DNA from 4 places in the Glutamicibacter sp. PAEs-4 genome. Region 2 is predicted to be linked to each of the others. Evidence: riboswitches for the same ligand, from Rfam matches in the RefSeq annotation. Region 2 holds a riboswitch; each other region holds the start of a gene.
What was found. A riboswitch is a leader RNA that binds a small molecule or an ion and turns the genes downstream of it on or off. The one in region 2 is predicted to bind S-adenosylmethionine.

Region 1 (7,238 bases), 690 kb from region 2:
CGAAGATGTCCAAGGTCTTGGGATCCACGGCAAACCCGGAGAGACCCACGACTGCTTCAATGGCATCGCGTTGGTAGCGGGCCAGCGAGGTGGCCATGGCCATGCCCTGGGAGAAACCGAGCAGGGTGATCGACGAGTGCTGCTGGGACAGCGGTTCCAGCAGTGCCCACAGCGCTTCGACGCTTTGTGCCACCGACTCGATGGAGTAGTCGATTTCCTGGGTCAGCGGGAACCAGCTGTATCCCGGGCCTGCCGGCAGCGGTGCGCGCACGGAGAGGTAGGTGAATTCTTCGGGCAGGTGCTGCGAGAGCCCCATGAGGTCTTGCTCGTTGGAGCCGTAGCCGTGCAGGAACACCAGCAGCGGAGTTCCTAGACGGGATTCGTCGTTGCGGGAGATGATGGCTACCGGAGCCTGGTCTTGGTATGTCATAGTTCCCCAAGACTATCGAACAGCGCCGCGCCGATTCGGCGGTTCCGCAAAGCGCTGCCATCGTTTCCCCGGGTATCGCGATCTGCAGCGCCAGGATGCAGGTGAAAGTCCTGCGTGTGGCCGACGGGCGGGCCGGTGGAGCGGTTGCCAACGGCATGGAAAACCAGTTTCTCCACCTCCATAAATCCGCATGGCATGTAACAAGATAATAAAACTCCAAAATTATCTTAGGCATTCAAGCGCTTTTCGTGTTCAACTGGATTCACTGCTTCACGGCCACCTGACTTGGGGATCCCACCGGTAGAAGCTCCAACCGGCAAAGGACAATGGCACCATGGGCGAAATCGAATACAGCGAGGAAATTTCAGGACTGGCACCCGAGGATCTTGCTGAACTCGGCTACGTCGATTTGGATCCCGGCACCTCGTCGTCGCTCTTCGATACCGTCGACACGATGTTTTCATTCGGCCTTCCCTTGTTCTCCGTGCTTTTCATCGCCTTTGCCGGATTCATCATCTTCGTCATTGTGCGCAACTTCCGCAAAGCCAAGAGCGCCGGCTTCGATCCGTTGACCATGGAAACCGACCTGATGGCCAGAGCAGCGAATTCAGCTTTGCTGGCGCCGAAGAAATCCATTGAAGACAAGCTGTCCGAACTCGACTCGCTGCACTCGCGTGGAGTCATTACCCGCGACGAGTACCTGCAAGCACGCAGGGATGCCCTGGGCGGGTAGAGTGGTGCCCACCGATTCATCCTCTGGAATGATTGACTAGAAGTTACCCTTTGGTAACAATGGATTCGTGCCCAACAATATTGCTTCTGAACCGTCAAATACCGCCGACTCCCCGCTCCACCCATGGCGCCGCTATGTAGCCATCGGGGACTCGTTCACCGAAGGCATCGGCGACCCCGATCCATCGAGCGCAGGACGGCACCTAGGCTGGGCCGACCGCTTGGCCCAAGAGCTCAGCCGCACCGTCCCGGACTTCTCCTATGCCAACCTGGCCATCCGCGGCCGGCTCATCGGCCAGATCGTTGCCGAACAGCTCGATCCCTGCATCGATCTGAAGCCGGATCTGATCTCGCTGTGCGCGGGCGGCAACGACGTGCTGCGCCCGGGCGGCGATCCAGACAAGATTGCCGACATCCTCGACGACGCGGTAGCCAAGCTCACCGCCACCGGTGCCACGCTCCTGCTCTTCACCGGGCCCGATATCCGCGATACCCCGGTCCTTGGAAGCATCCGCGGCAAGGTGGCGATCTACAACGAGAACGTGCGCACCGTCGCTGCCCGGCATGATGCCATCGTTGCCGACATGTGGGCATTGCAGGAATTGCACCAGTCCCAGATGTGGGCGCCTGACCGCCTGCACTTCTCCCCCATCGGCCACCAGCGCATTGCCGCCATGGCACTGGACTCGCTGAACGTCCCGCATCAGCTGGATACCGACATCGTTCCGGTCGTGGATGAGCGCAGCTGGCGCGAAGCACGCAAGGAGGATCTGCAGTGGGCCCGCGAGCATCTGGCGCCCTGGGTGCTGCGCCGCCTGCGTCACCAGTCCTCCGGTGACGGCATCACCCCGAAACGGCCTTCCGCTACGCCGTTCGCAGATGCCAAGCCCAACGACTCGCTCGGTGCCGGCGACAGCGCCAAGTAGCAAGAAAGACTGAAGCGGTTCCGCCGATTACTGGCGGAACCGCTTCAGTCTTTAAAGGCTTGCCAAATTTCGCCCAGATTCTAGTCTCCGAAGACCAAGGTCCGAAGCACCCCATCCAGCTGCGTCGCATCGGTCAAGAATCCATCATGGCCAATCGGCGAATCGATGTAGTGCACCGGCTTCGGCTTGGCCAGCGACGAGGCCAGCTTCACCGACTGCTCGGGGAAGTACAAGCGGTCGGTGGTAACCGCGGCAACCACCACGTTGACCTTCTCCAGGCGCGCCAGGGCTGCCTCCAGGGATTCATGGCCACGAGCAACATCGTGGCTCATCAGCGCCTCGGTCAGCACCAGATAGCTGTTCGCGTCGAATCGATTCACCAGCTTGCTGGCCTGATGGTCGAGGTAGCTTTCCACCTGGTATCGCCCGCGCGGCCCGTCCAGCTGGCCCGTCGGCTTCTCGCCATCCTGCGGATTGCGCGAGAAACGGGTTTCCAGCTCGGCCTCGGAACGGTAGGTGATGTGGGCCAGGCGGCGAGCCAGGCCGAGACCGGCGTCAGGACGGGCATCGTTGCCGTAGTAATCGCCATTGCAGAAGTGCGGATCCAAGCGGATGGATTGGGTTTGCACCTGCGCAAAGGCAATTTGCTCGGCAGTCGCCTGGGCGCTAGAGGCCATCACGACCAGGTTCTTGACCTGCCCGGGGAACTCGACAGCGTATTCCAGCGCGCGGGCACCGCCCATCGAACCGCCGATGACCGCATGCCAGGATTCGATTCCCAGCTGCTTGGCCAGCCGCGCCTCGAGGCGCACCGAGTCCTTGATGGTGACGAAAGGGAATCTGGAGCCGTAAGGCAGGCCCTGCTCGTCCAAGGACGAGGGGCCGGTGGATCCATTGCAACCACCCACCATGTTGATGGACACGACGAAGTACTCATTGGTGTCAACCGTGGCGCCTGGGCCAACGAAGCCTTCCCACCAGCCGGCGCTGTGCGAATCGCCTTGCGCGACGTGGGCGTCACCGGTGAGTGCATGCATCACTAGCACAGCGTTGGAGCCATCAGCTGCTAGCTTCCCCCACGTCTCGTAGGCCAGCACCACGTCGGGAAGGTATCCACCGAATTCAAAGTGGTACTCCCCCACGGAACTACGGCGCAAAATGCCGTCTTGTCCGCCAGCGAGCTCTTCGGCGCGCAGAGTATCTTCAGTAGTCACAATGGATGGCATGCCTAGAGGGTTTCCTGCAATTCCTTGTTTTCAAGGGCCGCAACAGCTTCGAAGCCCAGCTCAAGATCGGCCAGGATGTCCTTGATATTTTCCAGCCCGACGCTCAGCCGCACCAGTCCCGGGCTCACACCGGCGGCAATCTGCTCCGCTTCGGAGAGCTGGGCGTGGGTGGTGGAGGCCGGATGGATGACCAGCGAGCGCACGTCGCCGATGTTCGCGACGTTGGAGTGCAAGACCAGTGCGTCCACGAATGCCTGTCCGGCTTCCGCGCCGCCCTCCAGCTCGAAGGCGATGATCGAGCCAGCGCCGTGATCGCTGTACTTCTGCGCGCGCTCATGCCACGGAGAGGACTGCAGGCCGGCGTAGGCGACCTTCTGCACTTCCTCGCGGTCTTCGAGCCAGTTGGCAACTTCCACTGCGTTCTGGCCGTGGCGCTCAATGCGCAGCGACAGGGTTTCCAGGCCTTGGGCGATCAAGAACGCATTGAACGGCGCCACTGATGAACCCAGATCGCGCAGCAGCTGCACGCGTGCCTTGAGGATGTAGGCCAGATTCGCGCCGAGGATGCCGTTGATGCCCAGGTCGCGGGCGAAGACCAGGCCGTTGTAAGACTCGTCCGGGGTGTTGAATCCCGGGAAGCGTTCGGCGTCCTTGGCGAAGTCGAAGTTGCCCGAGTCCACGATGACCCCGGCGATGGCATTGCCGTGGCCGCCAAGGAACTTGGTGGCCGAATGGATCACGATATCGGCGCCCCACTCGATGGGGCGGATCAGGTATGGCGTGGCCAGGGTGTTGTCCACCAGCAGCGGCACGCCGGCTTCGTGGGCGATCTCCGAGATGCCCTCGATATCCAGCACGTCCTGCCGAGGATTGGAGATGCTTTCGCCGAAGAAGGCCTTGGTGTTCGGGCACACCGCGGCACGCCATTCGTCCAGGTTGTCCGGGTCGGAGACGAAGCTGACTTCGATGCCCAAGCGCTTGAGCGTGTGCTTGAGCAGGTTCTGGGTTCCGCCGTACAGGCTCGGGCTGGCTACCAGATGGTCGCCGGCTTCGGCCAGGTTCAGGATGGCGAAGGTGGTGGCGGCCTGTCCCGAGGACAGCAGCAGCGCGCCAACGCCGCCTTCCAGATCAGCGATGCGGGTTTCCACGGCGTCGGTGGTCGGGTTGCCGATACGGGTGTAGATCGGTTCCAGTTCCTGCAACGCGAAACGGGCAGCGGCACCCTCGGCGCTCGGGAAGACAAAGGAAGTGGTTTGGAAAATCGGGAGAGCTCGCGCTCCGGTCGTCGGATCCGGGGTCTGGCCGGAATGGATCTGACGGGTTTCAAATGACCAGTTGTTGCTCATGGTTTCCTCCAAATAGCGTTCCATGACTATGGGGGTACGCCGCTGAAAAGACACCGACAGGAAGCACCGTATCGAAACGACTTCCAGGGGGTAACCCGCGCTTGTCCTTGATGCCTTGTGCATTCAAGGGCCAGGTCTTCACCCGGGGCACCCCACCGCGGTTGGAGGGTTGCCGCCCAGTAAGCCGGGGCTTGTTACTGGAACTCATGACCTGCTATCAGTTTGCCCGAAAACCGAAGATCTTTGCAACGCAGTGGACCAGGATTGGACTCAATCGGTCATATTTCGCGAATTCCGCAGATTTTCCGCAGAGTATTCGATAACATCAGCGCACTTAGGGGAGCCTAAGTAGAGACTCGCATCACATGTTGCCATGATGGGCACATGATGAGGCTAGATCACGTAAGTTATGCATGCGGCCCGGACGGGCTGCTGCCAACCGCTGAAAGAATCTCCGAGTCCCTGGGACTGGAATTCGTCAAGGGCGGCGTGCATCCACGATTCGGAACACGCAATGTCATCTTCCCGCTCAAGCATGGCCAGTACCTGGAAGTGGTTGAAGTCCTGAACCACCCGGCCAGCGACAAGGCTCCCTTCGGTCAGGCCGTGCGCGCCCGCTCGGAGCTCGGCGGCGGATGGATGGGATGGTGCGTCTCCGTGGAGGATCTATCCAGTGCCGAAGACCGCTTGGGCCGCAAGTCCGTGCCGGGGAACCGCAAGTTCCCGGATGGCCGCGAACTTACCTGGCAGCAAATCGGCATCAAGGGCCTGATCGCTGATCCGCAGGTCCCGTACCTGATTTCCTGGGATGAAGGCTCCGAGCCGTTGCATCCGTCCAAGGCGCTGGAGCCTGTCGGCGAGATCAGCCAGATCTCCATCGCCGGCTCACGCGATCGGGTGCTGGATTGGCTGGGCCAGCCGCAGAACGTCAATTTGGGCGCCGTCACCATGCAATATGAAGCGCCGAATGGCACTCCGGGCATCATGTCGGTAACCTTTGAAACCGAGTCCGGCACCGTGGTGCTGTAGGAAACTCGGAAACGAACGCAGGTAGGCGGGGACAATGGCGTCCCCACCTACCTTTTTCGTTAATGGCGTTTCAGTCGCTGGCGCAGGCCTTCGGGCACTACTGGCCGATTCCGATGGCAGGCCCAATCAGCGCGTAGCCGACGAAGCCGATAGCATCGAGCAGGAAGTGGGCGATGACCAGCGGCATCACCCGGCCGTACTTCTGGTACACCCAGCCGAAGACGATGCCCATGAGCATATTGCCGATCATCGGCCCCACGCCCTGGTAGAGGTGGTAGCTGCCGCGGAGCACTGCAGAACCGATAATGGTGCTCCACAGTCCCAGCTTCAGCTTCTTGGCATAGGTGAACAGGAAGCCGAGCATCAGCACTTCTTCGAGCACTGCATGGCGTACAGCCGACAGCAGCAGCACGGGGACGCTCCACCAATAATCACCGAGATTGGCTGCTGACAGTGCTGTGGTGACGCCCAGTGCCCGTCCGGCAGCATAGACGCCCAGCGTCCCCACGCCCATGGCCAGGAACAGCCCCGCCCCGAGCATCGTGTCCTTGCCCGGACGTCGCATGTCGAAGCCGATGTCACGGAAGGTTCGGCCGGTCGTGCGCTTCATCAGATAGAGTGCCAGCACCACGGGCACCAGCGCGAAGACAATGTCCAGAAGCTGGTAGGTGAAATCAAAGAACTCGCGTGTGCTCAGCGGGTTGTTCAGCGATGTCGTCTGATCACGCAACGGTGCCCTGGTGACTTTATCCGCAAAGCTCAGCAGCGAGTAGACCGCGCTCTGCCCCAAGGACAGGGCGAGAACCAAAATGATCTCGAACCTGAGGGTTCTGCGGGTTGCCGTCGGCTCAATTTGTTCAGCGTTCACGTTCTCGATCATAGGCCGATCTGGCTGTGCGCGTACTGAGTAGCCACGTGGCAAACCTGCGATAGCCTGAAGGTGAGACCACCAGCGAGCTGAACGAGAAGGGTACGAATGAGTCGTCCTGCCACGAGTGGAGAACTGCAAATCGCCCGCCAGCTCTGCCCCGATCTTTCGTGGGAAGATGCGGCCGTGAATGAAGGCGGACAATTCCACAAGGTGGTCATTGGCAATCCGCAGGCGGTGATTCGCATGGCGCGCACGCCAGCGGCGACCGAACAGATGCCGCGAACCGTCGAGCTGCTGTCTTTGCTGGAAAGCCAGCTCAACTATCAGATCCCGGTGGCGGTCTCCGAGATCCTGCATGTCGACGGGCTCAGCTCAGTTGCCATGTCCTTCATCCCCGGAAGCGCGCATGAGCCTCATTACGGGGATCCAAAGGTGCTGGGCCAGCTGGTGAAGGAATTGGCCGAGGTGCCGCTGGAACAGATCAGCGCTCATCTGGCCAAACCGTTTTCATTCCGTGGCGAATGGACCCAAGCCCGGCAGCAGCAATGCTTCGATGCGCTGCCCGAGGAACTTCGAGCTCCTGCAACCGCACTTTGGGATCAGCTCGATATTCTGGCGCAGGTTCCAGCGGGACTGGTGCATGGTGATTTGGCTGGCCACAACATGCACTGGATTGAC
Region 2 (7,238 bases):
AGCCAGTGATCGCCAAGCTCGAGGAAATCGTTGACCAGTTCAACGCCACTTCCGAGATCAAGGCATCCTTCGCCGATGTTGTGGTCTTGGCCGGCAACGTCGGTGTTGAGCAGGCTGCCCTGGCAGCCGGCCAGCAAGTCGAGGTTCCATTCACCCCGGGTCGCGTTGACGCAACCCAGGAGCAGACCGACGTAGAGCAGTTCGCCTGGCTGGAGCCAGTCGCTGACGGCTTCCGCAACTACGACTCCGGTTTCCTGAACTTGCCTAGCGAGTACCTGCTGATCGACCGCGCGAACCTGCTGGGCCTGTCGGCTCCGGAGATGACCGTGCTGCTCGGCGGCCTGCGTGTCATCGGCAACAACTGGGACGGCTCGAACAAGGGCGTCTTCACCGACACCCCGGGCGCTCTGACCAACGACTTCTTCGCGAACCTGCTGGAACTCGGCCTGGAGTGGACCCCGTCGGCAGACGAGCAGAGCTACACCACCACCGACGGCCGTTGGACCGGCAGCCGCGTGGACCTGGTCTTCGGCTCCAACTCGGAACTGCGTGCTCTCGCCGAGGTTTATGCCTCGGACGACGCCAAGGAGAAGTTCGTCAAGGACTTCGCTACTGCATGGGCCAAGCTCATGGACGCGGATCGCTTCGAACTGCTGGCCAGTAGCCGCTAACCGGCCGCTAGCTTCTGGCAGATAGTGCTGGGCTGTTGCTCCCCTAGTGGGGAGCAACAGCCCAGCATTTGCTTAATCCGGCTATGGGCAGTTAAAAAAGCGTCGCCGCGCTGCCTGCGAAGTCCGGGTTTTCAAGTTTCAGCAGCTCCGTCTTGGCTTGCAGTCCTCCCAGATAGCCGCCCAATGATCCATCGGTGCGCAGCACCCGGTGGCAGGGCAGCACGATGGGAATCGGGTTGGTGGCGCACGCTGAGCCGACGGCTCGCACCGCCTTCGGCTTGCCGATCTGCTGCGCCAGCTGGGCGTAGCTGAGGGTCTGCCCGTAATCGATATGCCCCAGTTCCAGCTGCACTTGGCGGCGGAACTGCGTAGAGAGCTGCAGATCCACCGGGAGCTCGAAACTGTGCCGTGTGCCCGCGAAGTACTCATCGAGTTGCCGGGCGGTCCCATCCAGGCTCGACTTGTCGCGCAGGATGCGTGGGCTGAGCTTTTCCGAGAGCAGCTCAAGTATCCGGTCGTGGCCCTCGGATTCGAATGCCACCCGCACCAGCCCGGCATCGGTGCTGGCCAGCAGCAATGAACCCACTGGGCTGTCGACCATCCGATAGGCGACATCGACAAGTTCAAGCGCGCGGGCTTTTTCAGCGAGCTGGCCTTGCAGCGCGTCGAGGGTTTGCATTTCAGCGGCCGTCGCCTGCTGCTGATAATTTTTTTCGTTCATGGCTGCTCCCGCCATAGTTCCTGGTCGTCTAGCCGGACCCGCAGGTTCTTGATCCCGTCGGCACCGGCCCTGCGGGCAGCGGCTTCGCTGCCCGAAAGGATTTCGGCAATTTGCGCGTAGCTCATCCCGCCCAGGTACCGATAGGCCACGACCTGCCTTTGCTTGCCGGGAAGCTGATTCACCTCGTGCCAGAGCTGAAGATTGTCCAACTGCAGATCCGGCCGGTTCATCCCGGACGCGGGACCATCCATGTCCTGGTCATTAAGGATCTCCGGCTTATGCTTGCGCAACTCGTCAATGGCCTTGTTCCGGGCAATGCGCACCAGCCACGCCAGGACATTGGCATCATCTGGCAGCTGCGGGTACGCCTTGAGCGCGGCGAGGAAGGTTTCGGACCAGGCATCTTGCGCGCGGTGCTCATCCAGCAGGGCGCGGCAAACACGCAGGACGTTCAGTCCATAGTCTTGGACTATCCGCTCGAATGGTGCTTGCATGGCTCTCCTGGGATTTCGCGACCTGCTGGCCTCTCACCATGTAAACGCAACGGCCACCTGTTCTGTGAGGTGTGAATTAAAAATTTTGTCATTCACCCCGCTGCCGCACGGATTCCTAGAATGCCACCAAGTCGGATTCACCGGCGAGCTGCTCAAGCCGGGCCAAATCCACGTCGATAATTTCGCCATTCTCCACGCCTTGGGCTTGCCTGGTTCCTGCCAAGGCGTCGCGAATGGTGCGCATGGTGGCCCCATGGCTCACAATCATGATCTTGCGTCCGGCATGCTTGCTGGCTAGGCCCAGCAGCGCTGGCACCGCGCGGTTCAAGATGTGCGCACGCGGCTCAATCTGGTCTGCGGCGGCAGCCGATTCCTCGTCGCTGACCTCCGCCATGATCCGGCCCTCCAGCGGGCCGAAACCGCGTTCAATGAGTTCCGGAACTGCGTTGCCCGTTTCTGCCCCGATCTGCTGGGCAATCAGCACGGCAGTTTCCCGGGCACGCGCCAAAGGGGATGTCAGAATGAGCGAAAAGTCTTGGCCGATGAGCTTGCGCCCGACTTCGCGAGCTTGCTCGCGTCCGGTTTCGTTCAGCGGGATGTCGGTTTGCCCCTGCAGTCGGCCTGCAAGGTTCCAATCGGTCTGCCCGTGTCGAACCAGTGCCAGCGAAGTATCCATGACTCCAGCCTACCGGTGCCATAGATGTCGAAGAATCTCCGATCACAGGCCCGATACGCAACGTTACGACTCATAGTTGGGTCACGAACGGTCATGTTGCGAAGATTATTACACCATCCCGAGCGGCTGAGAGATCTGGTTCGATGACGCCGCAGCAACCTGCCACATCCGGTGGTTACGGTGCTACCGCCAGAAACGATGCAGCCGCTTACCCGTTGGAGAACGGCAGGAAGCGACATTGATTCCGGGATTCCTGCCTCGATCGCGGCCCGCCCTGCGGTGCACGTGAAACCCCCGTCGACAAGGAGTCGTAAGCCACCATGGCAGATCACAAGTTTGGATTCCGCACCCGCGCCCTGCATGCCGGCGGCACCCCCGATGCCGAGCATGGCTCACGCGCAGTACCTATCTACCAGACCACCTCGTTCGTGTTCAAGGACGCTGACGATGCGGCCAACCTCTTTGCCCTGCAGAAGTACGGCAACATCTACTCACGCATCGGCAACCCGACCGTGGCGGCCTTCGAAGAGCGCATGGCTTCGCTGGAAGGCGGCATCGGCGCGGTAGCCACCGGCTCGGGCATGTCCGCCGAATTCGTCACCTTCGCCGCGCTGGCCCAGGCCGGCGACCACATTGTGGCCTCCTCGAAGCTCTACGGCGGCACCATCACCCAGCTGGATGTCTCGCTGCGCCGCTTCGGCGTGAACACCACCTTCATCGACTCCAACGATCCAGCGGACTTCGAAGCCGCGATCCAGGAGAACACCAAGGCCGTCTACACCGAAGTGGTGGCCAACCCGTCCGGCGACATCGCCGATCTGAAGGGCCTGGCCGAGGTAGCGCACCGCCACAACATCCCGCTGGTCGTGGATTCCACGCTCACTCCCCCATACATCCTGCGCCCCATCGAGCACGGCGCGGACATCGTGATCCACTCGGCCACCAAGTTCATCGGCGGGCACGGCACCACCCTGGGCGGCGTGGTCATCGAGTCCGGCAAGTTCAACTGGGGCAACGGCAAGTTCCCCACCATGACCGAACCGGTAGCCAGCTACGGCAATGTCTCCTGGTGGGACAACTTCGGCGAGTACGGCTTCTTGACCAAGCTCCGCAGCGAACAGCTGCGCGACTTCGGACCATCCCTGCCGGCCCAGTCGGCGTTCCAGCTGCTGCAGGGCCTGGAGACCCTGCCGCAGCGCATGGACAACCACCTGTCCAACGCCAAACAGGTCGCCGCCTGGCTGGAATCCGATGAGCGCGTGACCTACGTGAACTATGCGGGACTGGATTCCCACCCGCAGCACGCACACGCGAAGGAACTGCTGCCGATGGGTGTAGGCTCGGTCTTCAGCTTCGGCGTGAAGGGCGGGCGCGAAGCCGGTGCCAAGTTCATCGAAGCCTTGCAGCTGGCCAGCCACCTGGCCAATATCGGTGATGCCCGCACCTTGGTGCTGCACCCAGCGTCCACCACACACCAGCAGCTGAGCGCTGACCAGCTGGTTGCCGCCGGCGTTCCAGAAGACCTGATCCGCCTGTCGGTGGGTCTGGAAGATGTCGAGGACATCCTTTGGGATCTGGATCAGGCATTAGCCGCTTCGCAGGAAGCTGCCGCCGGTTCCGCCGAAGAATTCGCGGCACCAACCTATGACGGTGCAGCTTGCGCCATTCCTGCAGCACCGAAGGGAGCTAACTAATGAGCACCACCGAACGCACCTGGGAAGGTCCGGGCGCAGCCGAGCGTCTGGGCATCCTGCGCGACACCAAGACCATTGCCATCGTGGGCGCATCGAACAAGCCCTCGCGTGCCAGCTACTTCGTCGCGACCTACCTGCTGTCCTCGTCCAAGTACAAGGTGTACTTCATCAACCCGGTACTCGATGAGATCTTGGGCCAGCCGGTCTACAAGTCGCTGGCCGACCTGCCGGAGACCCCGGATCTGGTGGAGGTCTTCCGCAAACATGATGACCTGCCCGGCGTGCTGGACGAGGCCCTGGCCGTGGGCGCGAAGACCCTGTGGCTGCAGCTGGGATCCTGGCACGAGGAAGTGGCCCGTCGTGCCGAGGCCGCGGGCATGAATGTAGTCATGGACCGCTGCGTGAAGATCGAGCACGCCCGCTTCCACGGCGGCCTGCGCCTTGCCGGCTTCAACACTGGCGTGATTTCCTCGAAGCGACAGGTCCTCGCCTAACCAGTCCTGATGATCTTATGCCGGTGCCGGGCAACCTATACGGTTGCCCGGCACCGGCATCGGTTCTCTTTTACAGTCCAGCTCTAGGCGATCCGATAAGTTTCATCGCCTAATTTCGCTTCCACGAGCAACGTCCCACCGAGCGCTTCAACGCACCTGCGCAAAGTATCAACTTTTGCCCGCTCAACCGCGCCGTGCTCGATGTTGGAGACTCGTTTCTGGCTGACGTCCAGGACCTTAGCCATCGCGGACTGCGTGAGTACCGATTTTTCACGCAACTCCCTGAGGCGATAGGCGCGGATTTCGGCGCGCAATTGATCCTCAAATATTGATGCGGACTGTTCGTTCACAGGCCTTTGCGCCAGTAGCTCTTCGAGATTCTTAGTCATTGCGTCCGCCTTTCCGTAGCTGTTCTAAACGAGCTTCGTACAAATAATCCGCGACAGGAATGTTTTCTCGGTACCAGTTCTCCCAGTGTCCGCGTTTATCACCAGCCACCAATAAGATGGCATGCCCAGCGGGCTCATCTGCGAATAAGATGCGTATCCTCCTGGGACCCGGGAGCCTCAGCGCAGAAATCACGTGAGCCTACGACTCGTCATCAAGCGGCATGAGCCAGCCTTCGACGATCTCGACATCAATCTCCCACATATCAAGATTTTGCTAACCATACATTCTAGAACTCAAGAGGTATACGTGGTCACTTGAAAGAAGATCGGATTGGTCGGCAAGAGTGAACCCGCGGCATCGGATCCCGAATGCCAGGACCTGCACAAACCGCGGACCCAGACTTGATGGATCAAAGTTTCCAGGCCGATTTTTGCGACCAACCGACACCTCACTCGGCAAAATGCCAACTATAACCACTTTCGAATGTCCGGTTCGTTAAATTTCCCTCACATTTCACTTGACGTTCCCACGCATTCGGGCATAAAGTCATGGAAACACAGATTCATGTGGTGCAGGTCATGAGGAATCCCGGAGGCAGGAAATGTTCGCCGAAGAACGACACCGGCTGATCGTCGAGCAGCTTGAATCGGACGGAAAAGTTTCCGTCGCGCAGCTCGCCGAACGCTTTGAAATCACCCGGGAAACGGTCCGCCGCGACCTCGCCCAACTCGAATCAGAGAATTTCTTGCGCCGAGTCCATGGCGGAGCGGTCACCACCACCGAGGCCAGCACCCGCGAGGAAAGCCACCTGGTGCGCACCGCAATCCACGCCGACGCGAAATCCCGCATCGCCCAGCGCGCCCTGAGCCTGCTGCCGGTCTCGGATGCCTCGGTCATCATCGATGCCGGCACCACCACCGAATTCCTCGCAGAACATATGCTGCGCACCAACGCCAACGCCGGTTTGGTCGTCATCACCCACGCCCTGCCTATCGCTTCGGTGCTGGTGCAGAGCCAGTCAGGCATCCTGGAGCTCATCGGCGGACGCGTGCGCGGACTGACCGGCGCGACCTCCGGAGCGCAGACCGTCGAGGAATACTCGCGGCACCGCGCGGACATCGCCTTCATCGGCACCAACGGCCTGCACGCAGGCTTCGGATTGAGCACCCCCGATCCGCTGGAAGCGGCCGTGAAGCGCGCACTGGTGACCAGCGCACGCCGCGTGGTCCTGTTGGCCGACAGCTCCAAGTTCGACCAGGAAACCCTGGTCTGCTTCGCCCGCCTGGATTCCGTTGACACGCTGGTCACCGATCAGCAGCCCGGCGAAGAACTCGCCGCCGCCTTGGAAGCCGCAGATGTAGAAGTGGTGATCGCATGATTGTGACCCTGACCGTCAACCCGGCACTGGATAAAACCATTGAACTGGGCGAACCGCTCTCCCACGGCGCAGTACAGCGCGCCACCGCCAGCCACGTGCAGGCCGCCGGCAAGGGCGTGAACGTTTCCCGCGCCATCGCCGCGGCCGGCGTCCCGACCCTGGCCGTACTGCCCGGCGCCAGCACCGACCCACTGATCACCGCGCTGTCCAGCGACAAGCTGGCGCACCGCACCCTGTCGATCACCGAACCGCTGCGCACCAACATCACGCTGACCGATCCCGATGGCACCACCACCAAGATCAACGAGCCTGGCCCGAGCCTTGATGCCGGCCAGCTGGCCGAGCTCAGCGCGCTGGTCGCCGGCGCGGCCGCCGAAGCCAACTGGCTGGTGCTGGCCGGGTCGCTGCCACCAGAGGTCCCCGCCGACTTCTACGCGCAGCTCACCGCAAAGCTTCGTGCCGAGCTGGGCGAGAAGTGCCCGAAGATCGCGGTGGACACCTCTGGCGCTCCGCTGGTCGAGCTCTTCGCCCACAGCGCGCAGCACATCCCGGATCTGATCAAGCCCAACGCCGAAGAACTGGCTGAACTGGTCGGCGGCTGCGACGAGGAAGCGCTGGAAGGCTCGGTAGAGCTGGCCACCGAATGCTCGCAAAAGCTTTTGGCCAAGGGCATCGGCGCAGTCCTGGCCACCCTGGGCGCCAAGGGCGCCCTGCTGGTCA
Region 3 (7,238 bases), 840 kb from region 2:
CGTGCTGATCGCCAACACCGCCCCGGTAGCCTTCGGCGCCGTGGCCATTCCGATTACCACCGCAGGCGCGCTGACCGGCATCCCGGCTGCCGACATCGGCGCCATCGTCGGCCACCAGTCCCCGCTGTTGGCACTGTTCGTCCCGTCGATCCTGGTGCTGATCCTCGATGGCTGGCGCGGCATGCGCCAGACCCTGCCGGCAACGCTGACCATCGGCATTTCCTTCGGTGTCGCGCAGTGGCTGTGCTCCACCTACTTCTCCTACGAGCTGACCGATATCGTCGCCTCGCTGATCGGCCTGGCCGCGGCAGTGATCCTGCTTCGCTTCTGGACCCCGAAGGGCGCCGACGAAGCACGCCAGCGCGTACTGACCGCTGAAGCCGCTGCGCTTCCGCACGAAGGCAACACCAAGCTGCACGCAGGCAACACCTGGATGGCTCTGTTCCCATACCTGCTGGTCATCGTCATCTTCGGCGTGGCCAAGCTGTGGAAGCTGGGCGTCGACATTCCTGCATGGCTGGCAAGCACCGACATCAAGTTCGGCTGGCCGGGCCTGGATGGCAAGATCCTGAACGCCGAAGGCGAAGCGGTCACCTCCACCGTCTACAACTTCCAGTGGCTGTCTTCCCCGGGCACCCTGCTGCTGATCACCGGCCTGATCGTGGCCCTGGTCTACTCGTTGAATGACGGCAATGGCGAATACAAGATGACCTTCGCCGAGGGTGCTGCCGAAATCGGCAAGACCATCTACAACATGCGCTTCGCGGCACTGACCATCCTGTCGGTCCTCGGCCTGGCCTACGTGATGAACCTGTCCGGCCAGACCATCACCATCGGCACCTGGCTGGCGGGAACCGGCGCGTTCTTCGCCTTCCTCTCGCCAATCCTGGGCTGGATCGGCACCGCAGTGACCGGCTCGGACACCTCGGCCAACGCGCTGTTCGCTAAGCTGCAGCAGACCGCTGGCGTCAATGCCGGCATCGATCCGAGCCTGCTGGTTGCCGCCAACACCTCCGGCGGCGTGGTCGGCAAGCTGATCTCCCCGCAGAACCTGGCCATCGCCGCCACCTCGGTGAAGATGGAAGGCCAGGAATCGGTGATCCTGAAGAAGGTCGCCGGTTGGTCCGTAGGCATGCTGCTGGTGCTGTGCTGCTTGGTTTACCTGCAGTCCACCCCGGTGCTGTCCTGGATGCTGCCATAGTCTTGACCGGCTAAAATAGATCCGATGTCAATGAACCCAGCTCCGCGTGCGTACCAGATCGTTCTCCAGGCAATTGAAGAAGATCTGCGCACAGAGAAGCTATCCGTAGGCGACCAGCTTCCCGGCGAGCGTGCGCTCGCGGAGCGGCATGGGATTTCGCGGGCTTCGGTCCGCGATGCCATCCGCATCCTTGATGTGATGGGCATTATTAAGACGTCTACCGGCTCCGGGCCCAACTCCGGAGCGGTGATCATCTCCAACCCTTCGGCCGGCATTTCGCAGGCCTTGCGGCTGCACTTGGCGGCCAAGGGCATCAACGTCCGCGAGATCGTCGAGTCGCGCATTCTGCTGGAAACCTGGGCCGCGCAAATGAATCCCCGCGACCCGGTCTACGCCCAGCAGGTGATCGACCGCACCGCGGTGCTGATCATGCGCATGGACGACCCGCAGCTTTCCCGCGAGTCCTTCCACCGCATCGATGCCGAGTTCCATGTGCTCCTGGCCTCCATGGCCGGCAACGCCGTGGTGGAATCGATGATGGAATCGCTGCGCAACTCGATCAGCGACTACGTCTCCGACTCAGTGCCCAGCGACGAGGCCTGGCAGCCGGTGGTGCGCGTGCTGCGCCGCCAGCACAAGGCCATCCACCACGCCTTTGCGACGAATCAGCGCGAACGGGCAGCCCAGCTGCTCGAAGAGCACATTAACTGGTTCTACTCGCAGACGCGGTAGGGATAAGCAAGAGTTCAGCATGCGCATGGCGCCCCGGATAACGGTTCGGAATTTTTCCGATCCGGCCCCGGGGCGCCATTGCCGCATCTGCTAGCTGGCGATGCTCACCGCAGTGGTCACCGGTACCGGGTTGGCGAACAGATCCAGTACCGGGCAGTGGGCATCCACTGCCTGGCGCAGTTCTTCATAGCGTTCGGCCGATTCGGGGCCGGTGATCTGGATGTCCAGTTCCACCGACGAGAAGCCCGGGCGGATGGACTTGTCAATGCCGAAGAGGCCACGGACATCGAGGTGGCCGTTGGCCTGGATCTTCACCTCGTCCACCTGGATGCCGAGGTTTTGCGCGTACAAGCGGTAGACCACAACCTGGCAGGAGATCAGCGCGCCGAGCGCATATTCCACCGGGCTTGCCGCGACATCATTGCCACCCAGGGCAGCTGGTTCGTCGACCTGGAAAGTGTGCTTCCCGGAGACAACGTTGCTGGCTACCGAATCGAAACCCTCGCCCTCGACGGTAAAGGTCAATTTGGCGCTTTGCGGGGCCGCCGAGATGCGTTCGCCCCAGCCCTTGCCTGCTTCCTGCAGGCGCTGTGCGCGGTCTTCGGATACGGTCAGGGTAGATGCTGCATTAGACATGAGGAGTTAATCCCCTTTCTGGCGCAAGGGGCGCCATCGCTTACGCACCTTGGCGTTCAAGATGCGTCGAATCTTCACCTGGGGCACCCCGCACAATGACGCAGGAGGGTTGCCATCCACTCAGCCAGGGCTCAAAGAGCGGAACTCGTGATTCTGTGGTTCTTTTCTATCGGTTGCGGTGCCAGCGCGTAAAGGGCAGGGGTAACTTTTCGTCATCGGGCAACTTGTCTGGCTGCTCGCTAAGATGGGATCGAGCTCTCGGGCGCCCACTGCACGAACAATGAACGGCGAGTATGGAATTCCAGCTGACACTTTCTGCGGCCCAGACCTTGGTGACCGAATCCGAATACAATCTGGGCCAGTTCCTGTGCGATTCGGGAAAAGTGGAGATCGTCCACCGGGACATGAAGCCGGGATATTCCCGCATTTCCGCAATGGTGCTGCGCGAATCGGTGATGGCCGAGCTGCAAATCAACCGCGGCAATATCAGTTTCACCAGCTTCTGCAGCAAGCATCCGGGCGTTCAATCCTGCGAGGATGTCGCCGCCTTGCTCATTGAAGTCACTACCGAAGAGGACCAGGGCTTCTTCGTCTCCGACTCCGGGGTGGACCCTTTCGCATGGAAACGCAATAGCAAGCCGCAGTGGGAGCGGACCCTTGACCGCCTGCTTCCGGTAATTTCTGATGAGCCGCCGATCGCCGAGGAGCCGCTGGGGTTGATCCTGAAAGTGGTCAGCGAACCCCGCTACGGCGGCGAGGACGCGCTGACCTTGCAGGCGCGGCCGGCCCGCCGGGGCACCAAGAGCCCCTGGGTCCAGACCGGAGTCAGCTGGCGCAATGTCGCCTTCGATGCGCGCTTCTCCAAGAAGCAGCGCCGAGCGGTCATTGAATTGGACCGGCTGCGCGAACACGTAGAACAGAATACCTACCGGCATTCGTGGGATCCCAAGGACTGGATCTCGCTGATGGATCTGCCGGGCCAGGACTTGATGGACGCCTTCGAGGCCCTGCGCGAAGCCGGAGTGCAGATCGTCAACGGGGGATCCGCTGCCAAACTCCCGGTGGAGTTCAGCGAGCAACCGGCCATGGCCCACGTGGATGTGCGACGCACTGAGCAGGGCCTGCGCATGGAAGGCAAGCTGCGCGGGCCGGGTGCAGAGCGCCACCACCTCCTGCCGATCGGCACGCCGCCGACCCTGCTGGCCTACGCCTCCAGCCCTTTGCCGAAAGCCAAGGAACTCGGCTTGGCGCAGTTCGCTGAACCGGTCACGAAGGAACTGGCGGCATTCATCGACTCCGGTGCGCACATCGTTCCGGATGGAGCCATCGAGCTTTTCGAGACCCAGCATCTGGACCGATTGCGCGTGATGGCGCCGCTGAAGAGCGAAGATGGCAGCTACCGCATCCCGGTTCCCGCGCGCCCCAGCCTCAAGCTGTCCTTGGAAAGCATCCAAACCCCGCTGACCGTGCGCTATTCCTGGGAGTACTCCACCAAGGGACCTCGCCAGCATGCCGTGGAAAAGGAAATTGCCGCTTCGGTGCAGGACAAGCTCGGCGAGCTGGGTTCGCTGGGGCAACTGACCTCATCAGGAATTTTCCCTCCGAAGAAATTCAGCACCTCTGAGTCCATCGACTTCCTGGTCCACGCACTGCCGCTGTTGGAAGAGCATCCCGATGTCATCATCGAGGAGCAGAATCGGCTGCCGAAGTACCGGATCAGCGATGCCCCGGCGACGGTCAGCGTCGAAGCGGGTGAAAGCACGGGGGACTGGTTCGACCTGTCCGTGGAAGTGCTCCTGGGCGAGATCAAAGTGCCGTTCGCGCTGCTGCTCGAAGCCCTGACCAAGCAAGATGAATACCTCATCCTCGATGACCTGACGGTGATACCGATTGATGGTGCGGACTTTGCCCAGCTGCGCCAACTGATCTCCGAAGCCGGGGAGCTGGGCACCGTGCAGGGCGATACGATTCGCATCCACAAGTTGAGCATCGACTGGTGGCAGGAACTGGTGGATCTTGGAATTATCGAAGCCCAGCACAACCAGTGGCTGCAGACCATGAAGGCATTGCAAAGCGGCGAAGAGATAAAGCCGGTTGCGCTATCGGGAAGCTTCAATGCCGAATTGCGCCCCTACCAGAGCCATGGGCTGTCCTGGCTGGACTTCTTGCGCACCCACGGCCTTGGCGGAGTCCTCGCCGACGACATGGGTCTGGGCAAAACTGTCCAGCTGCTGGCTTGCCTGGAACAGGCACGCGTCGAGGATCCTGCACAGAAGTTCCTGGTGCTTGCCCCTACCTCGGTGGTGGGCAACTGGATCAATGAGGCGCAGCGTTTTGCCCCGCACATGAGCGTCACCGGCATCACCTCGACAGCGAAGAAGAACGGCGAGGGCTTGGCCGCGCAGATCGGCGATGCCCAGTTGGTGGTGACCAGCTACACGATCTTCCGCTTGGCCTATGAGGATTTTGAGGCCGCCGGTTTCAACGTGATGATCATGGACGAGGCCCAGCAGCTGAAGAACCATGCCTCCAAAGGCTACAAGCAGGCCCGGCAGCTGCCGGTGCCGTGCAAATTCGTGGTCACGGGCACGCCCATGGAGAACAACCTCATGGAACTGTGGGCGTTGGTCTCGCTGGCAGCCCCTGGCCTGCTGGGTGGTGCGAAGTCCTTCAAGGACAACTACCAGAAGCCAATCGCCGACGGGGACCAAGAGCGGATGGAACGCTTGAAGAACCGTCTGCGACCATTCGTGCTGCGCCGCACCAAGGAGCAGGTCGTTCCCGAGCTGCCGGCAAAGACCGAACAGGTCCTGGAAGTCGAGCTGGAGCCAGGGCACCGGAAAGCCTATGACCGCCGCTTCCAGCGCGTGCGGCAAGAAGTGCTGGGCCTGGTTGGCGATGTCGATTCGAATCGCTTCCGGATTCTCCAGTCGCTGACCTTGCTGCGCCAGCTGGCTTTGGATCCCTCGCTGGTAGGCGAAGGCAATGCGCCCAGCGCGAAGCTGGAAATGCTGCGCGAGCTCATGGGGGATGCGGTTTCCGAAGGACACAAGATCCTGGTCTTCAGCCAATTCACCAGCTTCCTGTCCAGGGCACGCGACGTCGCCGAGGAATTGGGCATTGAGCACGGTTACCTTGACGGCTCCACCAGTGGACCGCGGCGCAAGGAACTGATTGACGGTTTCAGCGAGGGGGATTTCCCGGTCTTCTTCATCTCGCTGAAGTCCGGAGGATTCGGCATCAACCTCACCTCAGCGGACTATTGCATCCTGCTTGACCCGTGGTGGAACCCCCAGGCTGAAGCACAGGCGATTGACCGTGCCCATCGCATCGGGCAGACCCGGCCCGTCTATGTGTATCGTTTGGTAGCCAAGGACACCATCGAATCCAAGGTGCTCGCGCTGCAGGCCAAGAAGACGCAGCTGTTCAACGATGTCTTGGGCGACACTGCCGAGGGCGCTCAGAGCGCCGCGCTGAATGCCGATGATTTCTTGGCACTGATGGATTGATGCGCAAAAAGCTGAAGCTTTGGAAACTAGATGGTTTCCAAAGCTTCAGCTGCTTGTGGGGCATTAGAGTATCTCGTCAAAGCTGTGGTTGAGGCGATGCAGGAGATCTCCGAAGTTCTTCAGTTCGGATGCTTCCCATTCCTTGAGCTGGCGGCGCAGTTCCTCACGCAACGTGTTGCCGCTCGAACGCCATTTTTCCTTGGCAGTATCTGTTGCCGAGACCAGCTGGGCCCGGCCATCGGCAGGATCCTGGGTACGAGTGACGAGGTCCAAGGACTCAAGGTGCTGCACGAGGCGCGAAATGGTTGCCTTGTCCAAGCGCAGCTTCTCTGCGAGCGCCCCCTGCTGCTGCGCCTCATCGCGGATGACCACTGCAAGCAAGCGGTACCCCGGGTCCTGCAGATCCGGGTGGATGATCTTGGCACGACGGATCAGCATTTGGCGGGCACGCAATAAGATGGCGGTGAATTCTTCTTCGACCGTCTGCATCAATTCTTCTTCTTGCATAGAAACCATTCTAAAGTTCAACGGCCAATAAGTCTGATATTGGACTCCGTAGCCGTACTAATCCGAAGCGTGAAACGAAAAGGGACACAGTAGCTGAACGTCATTTAGTGCCCGGAAAAGACTAGGTTGGGAAAATCGTCTGCGATTGTCGTTCTCCTGGGGGCGATCGTGGATTCAGTAACCTTGCCAGTAGCGGGGACCGAAAAATAAAGCTTGACGCTTCAACTAATGATTGCTAGCTTTGAATCATGACTCAGCGATCCGACACCCCTCCCGTCTTGTTCCTTAGCCATGGCGCGCCTCCATTGGCCGACGATCAGCGCTGGACCGGCGAACTAGCCGCATGGTCGGGCGCTTTCGAGAAGCCCAAAGATATTCTGATGATCTCAGCGCACTGGGAAAATGCGCCCGTGACACTGAGCGCCACCCACCAGAAGAATGAGCTGGTCTACGACTTCTGGGGTTTCCCGCAGAACTACTACGACGTGCGTTACGACGCCCCGATGGCACCTGAGCTGGCGAATGAAGTCGAACGTCTCACTTCGGCCTACGGCCACCACGTGGAACGCGATGAGACCCGCGGCTTGGACCATGGAGCCTACGTGCCACTGAAGGAAATGTTCCCGGAAGCCGATATCCCGGTGGTGCAGATG
Region 4 (7,238 bases), 310 kb from region 2:
ATGATGTCCGAGAGGCGCACGTAGTCCTCGCTGCTGCGGTTCTCGGCAACCTTGTACACCTCGGCCTGGGCTTCGTTGACGATTGCGTCGACCTCGCCATCCGGCGAGTAGCCCATCTGGACGATGCGCGTACCGGCGTCAACCAGCCGGCGCAGCACTGCGCGTTCGCGCACGATTTCTGCGTAGTACCCGGCATTCGCCGCAGTGGGAACCTGCTGGATGAGGTTGTGCAGGTAGGCAGCGCCACCCACGCGCGAGATTTCGCCGCGCTTGGTCAGCAAGTCGGCTACGGTGACCGCATCGGCTGGCTCGCCGCGGCCGTAGAGGTCAACGATTGCCTCGTAGATGGATTCGTGGGAGGGACGGTAGAAGTCGGTGCCGCGGATGGATTCAACGACGTCGGCAATCGCATCCTTGGAAAGCATCATGCCGCCGAGCACCGACATTTCGGCCTCGATATCCTGTGGCGGCTTGCGCCCTGCGTCGGATTCCCGTCCTTCGTAAACCGGCTCAGCACTCATTGCAGACACTTCCATCCCCTATTGACCCGCTGGGAAAATTCTCCTTGCCCTCATGGCAACGCTTCATCATGTCAGTCGATACGGACTTTTAGCTGTAAAGCGCCTGTGGATATTTCTCTCCCGAAGCCAACACTAGGGCTGTTATTAACAGGCGTAAACTTCATTATCCACAGAATATGTGGATAACACACCCCTACCTGTGGACTCCCCTGTTCACAGTCTGGGGAGAACCCTGTGGATTACCCCACTCTACACACCGGTAACACCTATTGACTAGGCTGTTTGCATTTTCACACTTGTGGAAAGAAAGTTAATTCATTGAAGGTCACGCCAACCACATCAAGGTTATCAACACCCACAATCGCCCAGTTTCCGGGGTTTTTGCTCCTTTGTTCACATTTCCCCACACTTCATCCACAGTTTTGTGGATAACACTGTGGATACTGTTAATTTTGCAAAACCCTTAGTCACCACGGATTAATGTTCGCTATCAGGGCTCCGAGCCCGAAGTAGTTCACAACCGACAAGAATTTCACCGCTCAGGGCCGTGGATAACTTGATGTCGCCGACGTGGCGTTGCGTGAATTTGAAGCCGTAACTGGGCTCTTGGCGCACTGCCGCCGATTTCCCTCCGCAATCAGCTGCAGTGGAAGTGCGATTACACGTCGAACTTGCCCGCAGTGCATGGGCTGCATGTAGTCCAGGGTTGCTGCCGGTGCGCCCGGAGATCAAGAGGCATCGCGCCTAGTTTTCAGATTGGCGCAAGGATAAAGTGATTCCGCAGGCCTCGAAATCAAAAAAGCTTCGGCCAGATCAATACGTTGATCTGGCCGAAGCTTTGGAAGTTCAGAAGGGCTTAGACGAGCTCGGGAACCGGCAGTGAATGGAAGCGCGAATCGTGGAAGATCTGCGGTGAGTGCTTCGAGATGCGGTGCCCGTGGACTTCCATCAAGATCACCCAGTGATCCCCCGCTTCGACCTCGTTGTAAATCGAGGTTTCCAGCCACAGCGTGGACTCGTTAATGAACAGTGCGCCCTGCTCCGAGGAATAGGTGTCGATCCCGCGGAATCGGTCGCCGTTCTTCGACGCGATCTGAGCACACACTCCTTCATTGCGTTCGCTGAGCACCGAAACGCCGATGCGGCCAGCGTTGCGCAGTTTTGGCCACGTATTCGATGATTTCTGCACGGCGAACATCACCAGTGCTGGCTCGAGGGAAACACCCACGGTAAATGACGAAGCCACAATGCCGGTCTTCTCGCCATCCAGTTCTGCACAGAGGGCGGCTACGCCTGACGGATGCTGAGCGAAAACCTTGCGCAGGGTCAACGGGTCAAGTTCAAGATTCAATGACATGGCTCGATTCCTTCGGGTCTTGCCCACCGCGCAGTAGTCCGCACGCCGGAGCTTCTTGCTTCTCGAAGCCGCCAGAGTTGGAGTTCCGCGCCGTGTGCGGTACTTGTTCCAGCACGTTTTTGCGTGGAACCGAATCCTCACCTGGAGCACCCCACTACCGTTGAGAGGGTTGCCGATCAGCAAGCCAGGGCTTATAGCTGATGCTCTTGATTCTGCTTAAAACAATATGGGTGATTACGAAGCAGCGTCAAACAATTCACTTCTTAAATCGAAATACTCCGGTATTCATTCGGTGAACTGCGGTCATTTCTGGTCGCAATCGTTCATTTGTTCGCCACACATCATGTCCTGTTCGCCTTAATGCTGAGGAACCGGCTTGCAACGGAATCCCTGCCCGGTTCGGCCCCCAGTACCTGTTCTGCCGGTTGGCAACGAGCCTCGGCCCGCCCGGACCAATCACGGTCCAGGAGGGCCGGGAAACCCCAGGTACTTCCGCGCTTCAGAGCCGGTGGAAGCTTTCGGCGAGTGCGTACACCGGGGTGTCCAGCCCCTCGTAGCGGGCCTTGAGCTGCAGCCCGAGGTACTTGGAGTAGTGGCGCGACTGGTGCAGGTTGCCGCCGTGGAACCACAGGTTCTTGACCCTGGTCGGCTTCCACATGTTGCGCAGCTCCCCCTCCCACGGTCCGGGATCCTTGGTGGTGCCCGACCCCAGTCCCCAGCACTTGCCCACCTCGTCGGCGACCTCCTGGGATATCAGCTGCGCGGCCCAGCCATTCATGGAGCCGTAACCGGTCGCGTAGACCACCGCATCGGCGGGCAGCTCGGTGCCGTCGGCCAGTACCACGGAATGCTCGGTCAGGTGCGAGACTTCTCCCTTGGCAAGGGCGATGGAACCATCGGCCACCAGCTCCGAGGCGCCGATGTTGATGTAGTAGCCCGAACCGCGGCGCAGGTACTTCAGGAACAGGCCCGAGTCGTCGTCCCCGAAGTCCAGATCGAACCCGGCATCGGTCAGCGACTGGTAGAACTGAGCGTCATCCTCGCGGATCTGGGCGAAGGCCGGCTTGTGGAACTCGGGCAGAACCTTGTACGGGATCGAGGCGAAGATCAAGTCCGCGGTATTGTGGTCGATCCCGTTGGCCAGCGCCTCCTCCGAGTACAGCGGGCCGAGCACGGTCTTCATCAGCGATTCGGAACGCACGATATGGGTGCTGGAGCGCTGCACCATGACCGGCTTCGCTCTGTTGTTCACCAGGTCGGCGCAGATGTCGTGAGCTGAATTGTTCGACCCGATCACCACCACGTTCTTGCCCCGGTAGGCCTCGCCGCCAGGATGGGTCGAAGAGTGGTTCTGCTCGCCGGCGAAGATGTCCTGCCCCGGGTACTGCGGCAGGTTCGGGATGCCTGACATGCCGGTGGCCAGGACCAGATGGGTGGGGCGCAGGGTCAGCGGCTGGCCTTCGCGGATGACGTCGACGATCCAGCCCTCGCCTTCGGAGTCCTTGCGTGCGCCCACCGCCTCAGTCAGGGACCAGTAGTCCAGCTCCATGAGCTTTGTGTAGCACTCCAGCCAGTCCCCCATCTTGTCCTTCGGGGTGAACACCGGCCAGTGGTCGGGGAACTCGATATACGGCATGTGGTCATACCAGACCGGGTCGTGCAGGGCCAGGGAGTGGTAGCGCGAACGCCACTGGTCGCCGGGCTTGGGATGCTTGTCGATGATCAGCGCGGGCACGCCCATGCGCTTCAGCCGCGCACCCAGGCCGATGCCGCCCTGGCCGCCGCCGATGACCAGGACATAGGGCTGCTCAGTGATTCCCAAGGATTCCTGGGCCTTCTTCCGCCGGTCCAGCCAGTTCTCCGAGACCATGTCCGCCCCGTGGTCCGCCCCCAATTCGCGGCGCGCCCCGGAAGGCTCGGGGAAGTCGCGCAGTCCTTGCGCGGTGGACAGCATTGTCCAGCCCAACCCGTCGCGCAACCGGAACAGGCCCTTGCCCTGCACCGCATCGTTCTCGAAGGTGAACCAGGCCTCGATGACGCCCTCGGCTTCCGTGGCGCTGGTCACCTGCAGGTTGCGCGGCCAGGCCCCGGCATCGATGCCCAGCAGCATGGACTGGATGCCGTCGCGCCCCTCCGCGGTATGCAGGTTCCAAGTCAGCGAGGTCAGGTCGCGCCAGTAGGATTCCTCGCCGAACATTTGCACTGCGGCGGCGGAATCACTGGCCGACAACGCCTGCTGCAGCTTCGCCAGCCATGATCGTGCCTGGGTTTCCGGGGAGTTCTCGGCCATCGTCATCACTTCATTTCTTTCTGGAACCGTCTAATTGGTGCGTCAGGTGCCCTGCCGCGTGGAATCCAGATTATGACGTGGATCACAAGAAGAAAGGGTTGCAAAAGGTTGCGTGATGTCAGCAGGAGAAGACCACCGGCACGGTCAGCCGGTATGGGCGCGCGGCGATGATTCCGCCGAGCTTGGCACGCAGCCGTGACACCTCGGCGCGCACCGTCACCGCACTCACGGGCCTAGGCCACAGCTCAGCGAGCCCGTCCGCATCGACACCCTGGTGCCGACGGGCTAGAAGCTCCAGGATCTGCCAATGCCGCCACCCCAGGGGCACTTCGGTGCGTTCCGAGCCCACGCTGATCACCACCTTAGGCACCGGGCCGGAGCACAGTTCCAGCACTACCCGCTCCGCAACGGGACGCAGTAACCATCCCCCGGGGATCGGTGCGGCGTGCATGGCGCCCAGACCGCGTACCCAGACGTTGCCCTCCTGCAGCCCCCCAGGCACAGGGAGGCGTGCCGGGCAGTCGAATCCTCGGCTGGCGGCCACGGCAAGATGCCCATCCACCAGCACGTAGCGTCCGCCCGGGCCATCCACGGCACTGCGCAGCTCGTCCAGCTCCAGCTGGTGCAGCCGCAGTAGCTCACCCTCGGCCTCCCGCGCGGTCGCGGAAACCAGCGCGAGGGTGTGCGGATGCGCGGTACGGAAGGACCCAGCCAGAGTCACCGTGGCCGCCAAGGCGCCGGTGGCCGGGTTGACGATCGGCGCCGAGGTGCACACCCAGGCATGCTGCTCCTCGCGGGCATGCTCCGGGCCGAAGACCTGAATGGGAATCCGGTCGACCATAACCGTGCCGATGCCATTGGTTCCCACATCCGCCTCCCGCCAGCGCGCTCCAGGAATGAAGCCGATACCGTCACTTTGCCGGCGCACGGCGCGCGGGCCGCGCACCGAGAGGATGTAGCCTTCCCCGTCGGTGATGACCAGCTGGTTTTCTGCCTGCCCTGCCAGGGGCAGGAGCCGGTCGCCCAGCAGTTGGCCGAGAATCGACATTTCCTGGTTGCCCCGCCGGCGAGCAGCCAGCTCGTCCTCCGGTAGCAACCTGGATTCTCCACCGCGGCCCGGAGCCCGCTTCCAGGAGCGCGCAATGACCGGACGCACCTCGCTCCGGATGCGCGCGCCCTCGGACCAGGCGCGATGCAAGGGCAGCAATTGCCGGGCGTAACCCAGTGGATCCACACCGGCGCCGAGCGCAGCTTGCAGGCTCTGGGCAGCAGGAGTGCGGACAGGTGTCATGCTTAGAGAATGGCATGCATCCTGGTCTAGGGGAAGACTTGCAGTCCTTTCCTGCATGCCAGCGCCACTGCTGTGCATTCGGCGCTGCAATGCATCCATTCAACGAAATGAAACTTCGTTTCGTAGACAGAACTGCAGTTTCATGCCACGATATGAATCAGTGTGATCCACTCCATATTCCGAGCCGGCGAACCCGGCTGCAGCGGAACAGTAACAGAGAACAAAGGACGTCACCCCATGGTCATGACCCGTGCAAACCATTCAGAACTGACCCCGCTGCGTTTCCTTGAGCGCACAACCGAGGCCTATCCGAAGAAGACCGCCGTCATCCATGGAACTCGCAGCTACACCTACGCGGAACTCGAAGCACGCGTGCACCGCTTTGCCCAGGCGCTGAAGGCGCGCATTGAACCGGGCGACCGCGTGGCCGTGCTGGCACCGAATACTCCCGAAATGCTCATGGCGCATTACGCCGTACCGCTGGCTGGCGGCGTCCTCATTGCCCTGAATACCCGCCTTTCGGCCCACGAGCTGCAGTACATCATTGATCATTCGGCTACCAAGCTGATGCTTGCCGACACCGAGCTGCTGGAGAATACGAAGACCCTGCGCCGGGAGAACCCGACGCTGGAGGCGCTCATCGAAATCACCGATGACCAGTACTCCGGACCGCGTCCCGAAGTGCAAGTGGACGCCACCTTGGACGAGCTGCTCGCAGAAGCCTCGGATGAGAAGCTTCCCTATGCCATAGCCGACGAGCGGGCGCCGATCACCCTCAACTACACGTCAGGCACCACCGGCAAGCCGAAGGGCGTGCTCTACTCGCACCGCGGCAGCTACCTGAATTCCTTGGGCGAAGCGCACCACCAGGGCTTCACCGCCAAGACCCGCTACCTGTGGACCCTGCCGATGTTCCACTGCAATGGATGGTGCACCCCATGGGCCGTTACCGCAGCAGGAGGAACCCACCTGTGCCTGCGCGGCGTGCGCGAGGATGCGGTCTGGGACGCCATCGAGAATCTGGGGACCACGCACCTGTGCGGCGCCCCGACCGTTTGCTCCATCATCGCCGACTCCACCCGCGCCCACCAGCTTGATGCGCCATTGCGGATCACCACCGCTGGCGCTCCGCCATCCCCGGCCATCATCTCCAAGCTGCAGAATCTGGGCATCGAAGTAGTCCACGTGTACGGCCTGACCGAAGTCTATGGGCCGTACACGGTGTGCGAATACCAGGATGAGTGGGATGAGCTCGATGGGCCGGCCCGGGCAGCGAAGCTCGCCCGCCAGGGCGTTGGCATGATCACCGCCGAGTCCGCGCGCATTGTCGACGAGAACATGGACGATGTCCCGGCGGACGGGCAGACCATGGGCGAAATCGTGCTGCGCGGCAATAACGTCATGATCGGCTACTACCGCGACGACGCCGCCACCGCCCAAGCTTTCCATGGCGGCTGGTTCCACACCGGCGACCTCGGCGTCATGCACCCGGACGGCTACATCCAGGTGCGCGACCGGGCCAAGGACATCATCATTTCCGGCGGCGAGAACATCTCCACCATCGAGGTGGAACAGGCCCTCGCATCGCACCCAGAAGTGCTGGACCTTGCAGTCATCGGCGTCGCCGACGAGAAATGGGGCGAGCGCCCGGTGGCTTATGTCATCCGCACCAGCGGATCCACCCTGGATGCCGAAACCCTGATTGGCTTCGCCCGCGAAAAGCTGGCCGGATTCAAGGTGCCGCGCACCATCGTCTTCCCGCAGGATCTGCCGCGCACC

Region 1: another riboswitch for S-adenosylmethionine. It lies ahead of ACR9WD_RS04425 (bifunctional o-acetylhomoserine/o-acetylserine sulfhydrylase); the one in region 2 lies ahead of ACR9WD_RS01270 (O-acetylhomoserine aminocarboxypropyltransferase/cysteine synthase family protein).
Region 3: another riboswitch for S-adenosylmethionine. It lies ahead of ACR9WD_RS13730 (OsmC family protein); the one in region 2 lies ahead of ACR9WD_RS01270 (O-acetylhomoserine aminocarboxypropyltransferase/cysteine synthase family protein).
Region 4: another riboswitch for S-adenosylmethionine. It lies ahead of ACR9WD_RS16240 (flavin reductase family protein); the one in region 2 lies ahead of ACR9WD_RS01270 (O-acetylhomoserine aminocarboxypropyltransferase/cysteine synthase family protein).

What each region holds. Positions count from the first base shown of each region.
Region 1 covers NZ_CP195017.1:944,224-951,461, reverse strand. Annotated here, with positions in the region: gene ACR9WD_RS04445 (alpha/beta hydrolase) at 1-430, opposite strand, end outside; gene ACR9WD_RS04440 (SHOCT domain-containing protein) at 765-1,163, shown strand; gene ACR9WD_RS04435 (SGNH/GDSL hydrolase family protein) at 1,231-2,088, shown strand; gene metX (homoserine O-acetyltransferase MetX) at 2,169-3,314, opposite strand; gene ACR9WD_RS04425 (bifunctional o-acetylhomoserine/o-acetylserine sulfhydrylase) at 3,317-4,660, opposite strand; SAM riboswitch class IV at 4,753-4,872, opposite strand; gene ACR9WD_RS04420 (VOC family protein) at 5,045-5,689, shown strand; gene ACR9WD_RS04415 (CPBP family intramembrane glutamic endopeptidase) at 5,787-6,569, opposite strand; gene ACR9WD_RS04410 (phosphotransferase family protein) at 6,666-7,238, shown strand, end outside.
Region 2 covers NZ_CP195017.1:249,524-256,761, reverse strand. Annotated here, with positions in the region: gene katG (catalase/peroxidase HPI) at 1-671, shown strand, start outside; gene ACR9WD_RS01285 (methylated-DNA--[protein]-cysteine S-methyltransferase) at 763-1,392, opposite strand; gene ACR9WD_RS01280 (RNA polymerase sigma factor) at 1,389-1,886, opposite strand; gene ACR9WD_RS01275 (histidine phosphatase family protein) at 2,002-2,562, opposite strand; SAM riboswitch class I at 2,673-2,784, shown strand; gene ACR9WD_RS01270 (O-acetylhomoserine aminocarboxypropyltransferase/cysteine synthase family protein) at 2,883-4,256, shown strand; gene ACR9WD_RS01265 (CoA-binding protein) at 4,256-4,750, shown strand; gene ACR9WD_RS01260 (XRE family transcriptional regulator) at 4,834-5,139, opposite strand; gene ACR9WD_RS01255 (DeoR/GlpR family DNA-binding transcription regulator) at 5,742-6,518, shown strand; gene ACR9WD_RS01250 (1-phosphofructokinase family hexose kinase) at 6,515-7,238, shown strand, end outside.
Region 3 covers NZ_CP195017.1:2,906,895-2,914,132, reverse strand. Annotated here, with positions in the region: gene ACR9WD_RS13740 (L-lactate permease) at 1-1,201, shown strand, start outside; gene ACR9WD_RS13735 (FadR/GntR family transcriptional regulator) at 1,232-1,933, shown strand; gene ACR9WD_RS13730 (OsmC family protein) at 2,024-2,569, opposite strand; SAM riboswitch class IV at 2,601-2,722, opposite strand; gene ACR9WD_RS13725 (DEAD/DEAH box helicase) at 2,863-6,078, shown strand; gene ACR9WD_RS13720 (MarR family winged helix-turn-helix transcriptional regulator) at 6,142-6,585, opposite strand; gene ACR9WD_RS13715 (dioxygenase family protein) at 6,834-7,238, shown strand, end outside.
Region 4 covers NZ_CP195017.1:3,445,928-3,453,165, forward strand. Annotated here, with positions in the region: gene dnaB (replicative DNA helicase) at 1-521, opposite strand, end outside; gene ACR9WD_RS16240 (flavin reductase family protein) at 1,378-1,878, opposite strand; SAM riboswitch class IV at 1,973-2,090, opposite strand; gene ACR9WD_RS16245 (NAD(P)-binding domain-containing protein) at 2,378-4,174, opposite strand; gene ACR9WD_RS16250 (helix-turn-helix domain-containing protein) at 4,287-5,459, opposite strand; gene ACR9WD_RS16255 (AMP-binding protein) at 5,697-7,238, shown strand, end outside.